One region of the Sporolactobacillus terrae genome, then DNA from elsewhere that is predicted to be linked to it. Evidence: riboswitches for the same ligand, from Rfam matches in the RefSeq annotation. Region 1 holds a riboswitch; the other holds the start of a gene.
What was found. Region 1 has a riboswitch for S-adenosylmethionine ahead of K7399_RS12655 (O-acetylhomoserine aminocarboxypropyltransferase/cysteine synthase family protein). Riboswitches for the same ligand answer to the same signal wherever they lie in the genome.
Positions count from the first base shown of each region.

Region 1 (4,317 bases):
TGTGTGCGGATTTGATGGAGCGAAGATTTATTATCGCACGGAGGAACATGTTCGATCGTTAAAGGCAGGGACCTTTGTTTGGACAGGCGGCGTCAGTGGGAGTGCGGTTGTCCGTGATTCAGGTTTTGAAGAGCGGCGCGGTCGCGTGCGTGTCATGGATGACCTGTCGGTTCCGGATCATCCGGAGATACTGATTATCGGTGATTGTTCCGCAGTGATTGATCCAGGCAGCGGGCAACCTTATCCGACGACTGCTCAAATCGCACTGCAACAGGCAGATTGTGCTGCCTACAATGTTAAAGCAATGCTGGATGATAGACCGACAAAGCCGTTTGTTTTCAAGTTTAAAGGGACGGTTTGTTCACTTGGACGCGATGATGCGGTTGGGGAAGTCATGGGTAAAGGGTTAAAAGGTCGTCCGGCATCCGTGATGAAAAAGGTGATTGAAAACCGTTCACTGGTAAAGATCGGCGGTGTTGAAACCATGCTGAAGAAGGGCAGATTCAGTTAGGCTGCAGTCATAATATAAGGGAGCCTGCGTATGCAGACTCCCTTATGCAATAACCCCTGTAATGTAACACATCTCTTTTTTTATTTTGCTTCTACTGTATCTGGAATTTTTGCAAGTGCTTGATCCAGATCGTAGATAATATCGTCTACGGTTTCAACGCCGATAGATACACGAATCAGTTCAGGTGTTACACCGGTAACCGCCTGTTCCTCCGGTGTCAGTTCTGCATGTGTGGTGCTTGCCGGATGAATGATCAGCGACTTCGCGTCGGCGACATTTGCCAGCAAGGAGAAGAGATTCACGTTATTAATCAGTGCTTTGCCGGCTTCACGGCCTCCTTTAACGCCGAATGTAAAGATCGAGCCGGCGCCTTTTGGGAAGTATTTTTTCGCAAGGTCGTGGTACGGGTTATCTTCTAAGTCAGGATAATTAACCCATGTGATTTTCGGATGGTTATTCAAGTATTCGGCGACCTTGCGGGCATTCTGAACATGGCGTTCTACCCGAAGCGAGAGCGATTCAAGGCCTTGCAGGAATAAGAAAGCATTTTGCGGGCTGATGGTTGCACCGGTGTTGCGCAACAGCTGAACACGCGCTTTTGCGGCAAAGGAAGCCGGAGCGAGGTCTGCGTAAACTAAACCGCCGTAGCTTTTGTCCGGTGTCGTAAAGTCCGGGAACTTGCCGCTTGCACGCCAGTCGAATTTTCCGCCGTCTACGATGATGCCGCCAATCGCAGTGCCATGACCGCCAATGAATTTTGTAGCGGAATGTACAACAACATCGGCGCCAAATTCAATCGGACGAACAAGGTAAGGTGTACCGAATGTGTTATCGACGATCAGTGGAATATTGTATTCATGAGCAATGTTCGCAACGGCTTCAATATCAAGGATGTTGATTTTCGGATTTCCGATTGTTTCACCGTAAAGCGCTTTGGTATTATCCTGAATCGCATTGCGGAAGTTTTCCGGATCATCCGGATCAACGAAGGTAACATCGATGCCGAGCTTTTTCAAGGTCACGTTAAACAATTCGTAGGTTCCGCCGTACAATGTCGACGCTGCAACAATGTGATCGCCGCTGTTTGCAACATTTAAGATCGAATAGGTGATTGCTGCGAGTCCTGAAGCGGTTGCTAGTGCGGCAGATCCGCCTTCAAGCTGAGCGACACGCTGTTCAAAGACATCCTCGGTAGGATTCATAATTCGTGCATACACGTTACCCGGTCGTTTCAGTTGGAAAAAATCGGCTGCTTCATCCGCATCTTTAAAAACAAACGATGTTGTTTGATAAATCGGCACTGCACGTGCGCCTGTTGCAGGATCAGGCACCTGTCCTGCGTGGACCTGCAGCGTTTCAAATCCGTACTTGTGTTCTTCTGCCATGTGAATCGCTCCCTTTGTTCATTTCGAGTACATTAAATAAAATCTTAGAAGAAGGTGCGTGAGCAGATGATGAAAAAGCCGCTTCTCGCAGACTATTGAGAAGCGGCTTATATCGCCGATGCTAGTCTTATCTGCCAGAAATTAATCTGCTGGAATTAACACCATACACCGATGTGCTGGTTGTCGGGCTTCTCAGGGCCAGTCCCTCCGCCGCTCTTGATAAGATTCATTTAATTGAGTTAAGTTTAGCTTCGCCCAAGGGGTTTGTCAAGATAAAATAAGTAAAAAGATCGGAATAATTATATTTAAGAAAACTCAGTTGCCGATGCACTGTTCAATTGCGTGACCACGCGGCCTATCGGTTCTGAATGGCAAAAAAGAGGGTCTCAGTGTCCAAAGACAGGATGAGACCCTCTTTTTAAAATGCACTGTAATGCTCAAAATTAATAAAGACCGTCGACGTCTTCCTTGGTGCTGATATAAATATTCTTGGTTTGCGTGTATGCATCGAGAATGCTCTTGTATGTTTCGCGTCCGATTCCGGATTTCTTATAGCCGCCAAACGGAGCGCCGGCAGGGAGCTGGTTGTAGGTGTTGACCCACATGCGTCCGGTGCGTACGCCGCGAGCGACACGCAATGCTTTGTTAATATCCTTTGTCCAAACCGCGCCGCCGAGCCCGTAATCCGATTCGTTCGCCAGTTTAATTACTTCATCGGCATCTTTAAATTTAATGACAGTTGCAACCGGTCCAAAGATTTCTTCCTGGGCAATACGCATGGTGTTCTTTGCATCTGCAAGCAAGGTTGGCGCCATGAATACCCCTTTATCTAGGTTGTTGTCTGTCAGCTGGCAGCCGCCGGTAACAAGTTTTGCGCCTTCGTCCTGACCGATTTTTACGTAATCAAGAATTTGACTCAATTGATGTTTGTTGACTTGAGCGCCCATTTGTACGCCATCTTCCCAAGGGAGACCGACTTTTACTTTTTCGAATGCTTCTTTCAAAGCGGCTACAAATTTATCATAAATCCCTTCCTGAATGAAGATTCGAGAACCGGCGCAGCATACTTGACCTTGGTTGAATAGAATACCGAGTTGTGCGCCTTCAATGGCACGTTCCCAAGGGGCATCATCGAAGAAGATGTTTGCCGATTTGCCGCCGAGTTCGAGTGTTGCCGGAATGAGCCGTTTTGCGGCTGCTTCGGCAACCTCATAACCAATCTGGGTCGACCCGGTAAACGCAAGTTTAGCAAATCCTTCGTGGTGCAGCATGTAGTCGCCTGAATCCGATCCGCGTCCGGTGATGACGTTCACAACACCAGCAGGAAGCGCTTGATCAAGGAGCTTCGCGAGTTCAAGCAAACTGAGCGATGTTGAGGACGATGGATGGATTACAACCGTATTCCCCGCAGCAATCGCCGGGGCAATCTTCCAAGCTGCCATCAGCAATGGGAAATTCCAAGGGATGACTTGGCCGACAACCCCTAATGATTCTTTTAAGTTAATTGTTAATGTATTTTCATCCAGAGCGTTTGCTGTGCCTTCTTCAGAGCGGATGACGCCTGCGAAATAGCGGAAGTGATCTGCACTAGCCGGAACATCAATGTTTGTTGTTTCCCGGAGCGGTTTGCCGTTATCCAACGTTTCAACAAGTGCAAGATGTTCGGTATTTTCGTCGATCAGATCGGCAATTTTCAGCAGGATGGCGCTTTTTTCCTGAACGCTGGTGTCTTTCCATGTTTCAAAAGCCTTTGTCGCTGCTTCAACTGCAGCGTCTACATCGGCATGGCTAGCGTCAACGAATTCAGTCAGCTTTTCGCCGTTGCTTGGGTTATAGCTTGCGATCTTTTTGCCTTCCGTGCCTGTGACCCATTTTCCTCCAATATATAATTTGTATTCTGAATCTACTGCGTGTTCCAGGACTGTGTCTTGAATGCTCATTGCACATCTTCCCTTCAAGTCAGAATTTAGTGTAATTAATATCACAGGTATATTGTAATACAGACATATAAAAATTAAAAAGAAAACGCTCTCTTATTTTAAAAACTATGATTTGAGCGAATCTGCCTCATTCAAATGGATAACGGATTCCCCATTGATCACGGATGTTGGTCATCATCTGCATGACATCGTTTGTCAGACGCGCAGTCTGTTCCGTGATCGCTCCGCTGACCGCAGCATTCATGTGATCATATTCATAAACCATTGCTTTTGCAGTACTGCCGGCTTTGATCACTTCCGTGCGACCATCCGGATAAGTGATGGTTGCTTGGTCTGCTCTTGGAAAGTTGTCCACGGTAATGTAGGCTTTATCGCCGGTCACAATACCACGTTTCGGCAGCTTTGCGCGCATGGTTAAAGTGACGACCGCCATCTCGTCATCCGGATTTTTTAAAATAATTCCCGATTGTTCATCGACACC
Region 1 is NZ_CP082837.1:2,653,260-2,657,576, reverse strand. It holds gene K7399_RS12660 (NAD(P)/FAD-dependent oxidoreductase) at 1-511, shown strand, start outside; gene K7399_RS12655 (O-acetylhomoserine aminocarboxypropyltransferase/cysteine synthase family protein) at 592-1,896, opposite strand; SAM riboswitch class I at 2,021-2,122, opposite strand; gene K7399_RS12650 (aldehyde dehydrogenase family protein) at 2,340-3,836, opposite strand; gene K7399_RS12645 (Gfo/Idh/MocA family protein) at 3,964-4,317, opposite strand, start outside.

Region 2 (4,317 bases), 1.2 Mb from region 1:
GCCGATTTCGGTTGGTTTAAGCAACATTGTTACGAGTAACCCCGACTTTTTCCGTGAAATTGGACAAACCATTACGATTCTTGATCTTTTTGCCGGTTCGTTTCTACCTGTTTTATTAATCTATGTACTGACGCGTTTTTTCACCAATGCACAGGAGAAGGAAAAAGGTGTGTTGCGTTCGATGCTCCCATGGGCGCTGGTTGTCGGCTTTTCATATACATGGTCTGCGCTCGCGTATGCATTTTTCTTTGGCTATGAATTTGTTTCGATTTTGGCTTCCATTACAGCACTGGCCGTAGCTTCAATTACGGCCGCGCGCGGTTGGCTGCTTCCGAAAAAAGAATGGAAGGGCGCGCTTCGCAGTGATTTTAAAGAAGATACCGAACCGCAGACCATGAGCCTGCTTGCTGCTTGGGCACCTTATATTGCGGTAGTTATTCTACTGCTGCTTACACGTATTGTGCCGCCGATCCATCATGTTGCGACGACTGCGTTCGACCTGTCATGGAATAACATCCTTGGGATTAAAGAAGTTCATTCTGAATGGAAGCTGTTGTACTCACCAGGAACGATCTTAACGGTTTCGGCACTTCTGGCACTCATTTTTCAACGGACACCGGCCGAAGCGTTCATATGGGGTGCTAAAATTTCGCTTCGCTCGATGAAAACAACGGCAATTGCCTTGGTTGCAACCTTAATTATGGTTCAAGTATTCAGTAATTCCGGACTGACAACAAAGGATCTCGTCAGCATGCCGGAGTATATTGCCCAAGCTTTTTCGGGAAGTCTTGGCGGGATTTGGCTGGCCGCTGCTCCCTTTCTTGGGGAACTGGGTTCGTTTATTACCGGAAGCGGAACGGTATCCAATCTAACATTCTCCCCAATTCAATTTGATGTTGCGATGGATGCGGGCCTTGATCCGCGGCTTGTACTGGCCTTGCAAGTGATCGGCGGTTCAGCGGGCAGCATGATGTGTATTCATAACGTCGTTGCTGCAAGTGCCGTTGTCGGACTTGCCGGCAAAGAAGGCGAGATTATTCGTAAGACCGTTGCTCCTGCCATCCTCTATAGCGTTCTGGCAGGGTTAGCCGCTTATCTGATCACTTTATTTTTCTGAACTGAACCAGAAATAGTGGAAAAAGAATCTTCAATCTATAGAAAGAGCCCCTAAAATCATATCCCAAGGATTTGATTTCAGAGGCTCATTTTTCGTTATTCAGTGCGGTTAATTTTTATTGATCAGTCCATACTTTTTTTGCAGTTGTGACAACACGTTTTAATTTCGCCCATTGCTGAGCTTCAGTTAACTTGTTGCCTTCTTCAGTGGATGCGAAACCACATTGTGTGGACAAACATAGATTTTTTAATGGAACAAAAGTGGCTGCTTCTTCAATCCGTTTTTGCAGCTTTTCTTCAGATTCCAGTTCAGGAAACTTGGACGTTATCAGACCTAGAACAACCTTTTTGTCAGCACCATTTTGGAAAATTTCTCCAAGCGGCGCAAAGTCGCCGGCGCGTTCATTATCATATTCGAGAAAATAGCCGTCGATGTTAAGCTGTGCGAGATAGGAAGCAACCGGTCCGTAGCCACCGGAGAACAGGAAGGTGGAGCGGAAGTTGCCGCGACAAATGTGCATGGTGACCGTTAAATCTTCAGGAAGATCTTTGACTGCAGCGTTGATCACCGTGACACCATCTTGTGCGATTTGTTCAGCGCTTGCTTTTTCTTCATTGCTTTTTGCATTGCTGATTCGGTCGATCAGGAAGGCCCAAGTCGTGTCATCGAGTTGAAGATAGCGGCAGCCAAGTTCGTAGAAATGCAGGATCGTTTGCCGATAGGCGGTTGCGAGATCTGCTAAGAAGTCGGCACGTGTTTCATAGAAGTTAACCGCTTGATCATCTCGGTGGTCACGGAAGTAGAGTGTAGGACTTGGGATCGTTTGTTTTGCCAGCACGCCTTCAGGTACGATACGCTGCAAGTATGTAAATGCCTCGTAGAATGGATGGTTCGGATTGTAGGCAACTTTGTCGACGAAGCGGACGTTGGTGTCACGCGTTTTTGCACCTTTAAATTTATAGCTTTCATGTTGTGAATAGGTCTCAACGCCGTTGAGATTGGCGAGAAAATCCAAATGCCACCAGCTGCGACGAAATTCACCGTCGGTTACGGCTTTTAGTCCTAATGCAATTTGCTTATCGACGATTTTCTTGATCTCCTCATCTTCGACTTTGGTCAGTGCAGCTTGGTCAATTTTTCCTTCATGAAAGGCTTCTCGTGCTTCTTTCAATGCTTGTGGACGCAAGAGACTTCCTACTTGGTCGAAACGGAATGGCGCTTTTTTTGCTGTGCTTACGGTCATTTCTTTATCCTCCTCAATTTTTATGGCACAATCATTCATCATGCAGGAGACCTAAGTGATCAACCGGGTGCTTTAGAGCAAATAAAAAAGTCTTCTTTATTTGGGAATAAGAAGACTGTGCGTTCGGGTCTCTTCTTATCCCTCCGGCGTTTTAAATGCCGGCTGGGATTAGCACCTTGTCGCAAAACGACGGTTGCTGAAGCGTCATCAGGCCAGTCCCTCGGCTTCTCTAGATAAGAATGATTGATTCATTGATTTGATTGTCTTGAAGTCTACGCTAAATCGGTTGGCTTTTCAAGCTTTTTTAGCCAATTTGCAAAAAACGATCGTCTGTTCAAAGCAGGCATAATTTTTGACAAGCAGTGCCATCCTTTTTTACGCTAAAGTTATTCTCGTATGAAGCTGGTGATTTAATGGAAAAGGTGAAAATCGGTCGAACGGAACTAACTGTAAATCCACTTGGGCTTGGAACAAATAAAATTGGTGGGTATAACTTGTTTCCCAATCTTGATGATGAGACGGGAAAGCAGGTGGTTCAAACGGCCATTGACCACGAGGTTGAAATGATTGATACCGCATTTATGTACGGGCTCGGTCATTCTGAAGAACTGATCGGTGACGTGCTGAAGAACAATGATCGTGAAAAAGTAATTTTGGCAACGAAAGGCGCGCAGCAAATTGCTGCGGATGGCGCTGTCACGTTGAGTAATAATCCTGAATTTCTGACGCAAGCAGTTGATGAAAGTCTGAAACGACTGCAGACCGATTATTTGGATATCTTTTATATCCATTTTCCAGATCAGGACACGCCGAAGGCAGAAGCGGTCGGAGCGCTTCAGCGTTTGAGAGAAGCGGGCAAGATTCGGGCAATCGGCATTTCGAATTTTAGCTTGGAACAAATTAAAGAAGCTGATGCAGACGGTTATGTTGATTTAGTCGAAAATCAATACAATTTGCTGCAGCAGGATGCGATGCGTGAAGTCGTCCCTTATCTGAAGGAGCGTGGGATTACCTTTGTGCCTTATGAACCGTTTGCTGCCGCACTTTTGACCGGACGCTACAACCCGGATAACTTGCCGCATTTTGAAGCAGGCGATCACCGTCTGACGATTGATTTGTATCAACCGGATCAATTGAAGCGAAATGTTGAAAAAGTTGAAAAGCTGAAACCGATCGCTTCGCACTATGGTGTCACAACGGCACAACTTGTTCTTGCTTGGTACATGAAGAATCCGCTGATCGGACCCGTGATTCCCGGGGCGCGTACACCGGAACAACTGCTGGCGAATGTGGCAAGTGTTTCTACAGCGCTTCGGGATGAGGATTACCAAACGATCGATCATGTCTTTGCCTCATCGAATTTGTAATCAGTTGAGCAGTCTCATGCTAATGGAGTATGATGAGAAGTGCAGTACAGGGGACGCTTGATCGCGCAATTTTATTATCTGAATGTATGAAGAACCGCAAAAGGTTAAATAAAGAATGGAGCAGCCGTTTTCGAGGGGTTTCCTCGCTGAAGCGGCTGCTTTTTCTTTGTGCGCTTCACCAGGCATGTGTGTCTTTTTCTACATAATAGGTGTTCTAACTTTCGGCATCCCTAGGATGTGCATACACATAAGAGAAGGAGGTTGTTTAATAATGGCTAAATACAGTATTCATGCCGGACATAATTCCTTTGTTCCTGGTGCTCAGGGGTTTATCAAGGAAGAAGTCGTTAATCGGCAAATCAAGAACGCGGTTATCAACGATCTTCGAGCAGCAGGTCATACGGTCTACGATGATACGGATGACCAAGCAAAAACACAAAACGAGAATCTTGCTGCAATTGTGCGCAAAATAAACAGCCACACTAATCTCAGTTTAGTCGTCTCGATCCATTTAAATGCAGGCGGTGGAACGGGGATTGAGGTTTACCAACCCGATATACGAACAAATGGGGTTGCGCAGCGTGTGCTCA
Region 2 is NZ_CP082837.1:528,967-533,283, forward strand. It holds gene K7399_RS02395 (L-lactate permease) at 1-1,117, shown strand, start outside; gene K7399_RS02400 (vitamin B12 independent methionine synthase) at 1,233-2,360, opposite strand; SAM riboswitch class I at 2,493-2,600, opposite strand; gene K7399_RS02405 (aldo/keto reductase) at 2,774-3,727, shown strand; gene K7399_RS02410 (N-acetylmuramoyl-L-alanine amidase) at 3,999-4,317, shown strand, end outside.
Region 2: linked by a shared signal. The riboswitch ahead of K7399_RS02400 (vitamin B12 independent methionine synthase) and the one ahead of K7399_RS12655 (O-acetylhomoserine aminocarboxypropyltransferase/cysteine synthase family protein) in region 1 are both predicted to bind S-adenosylmethionine.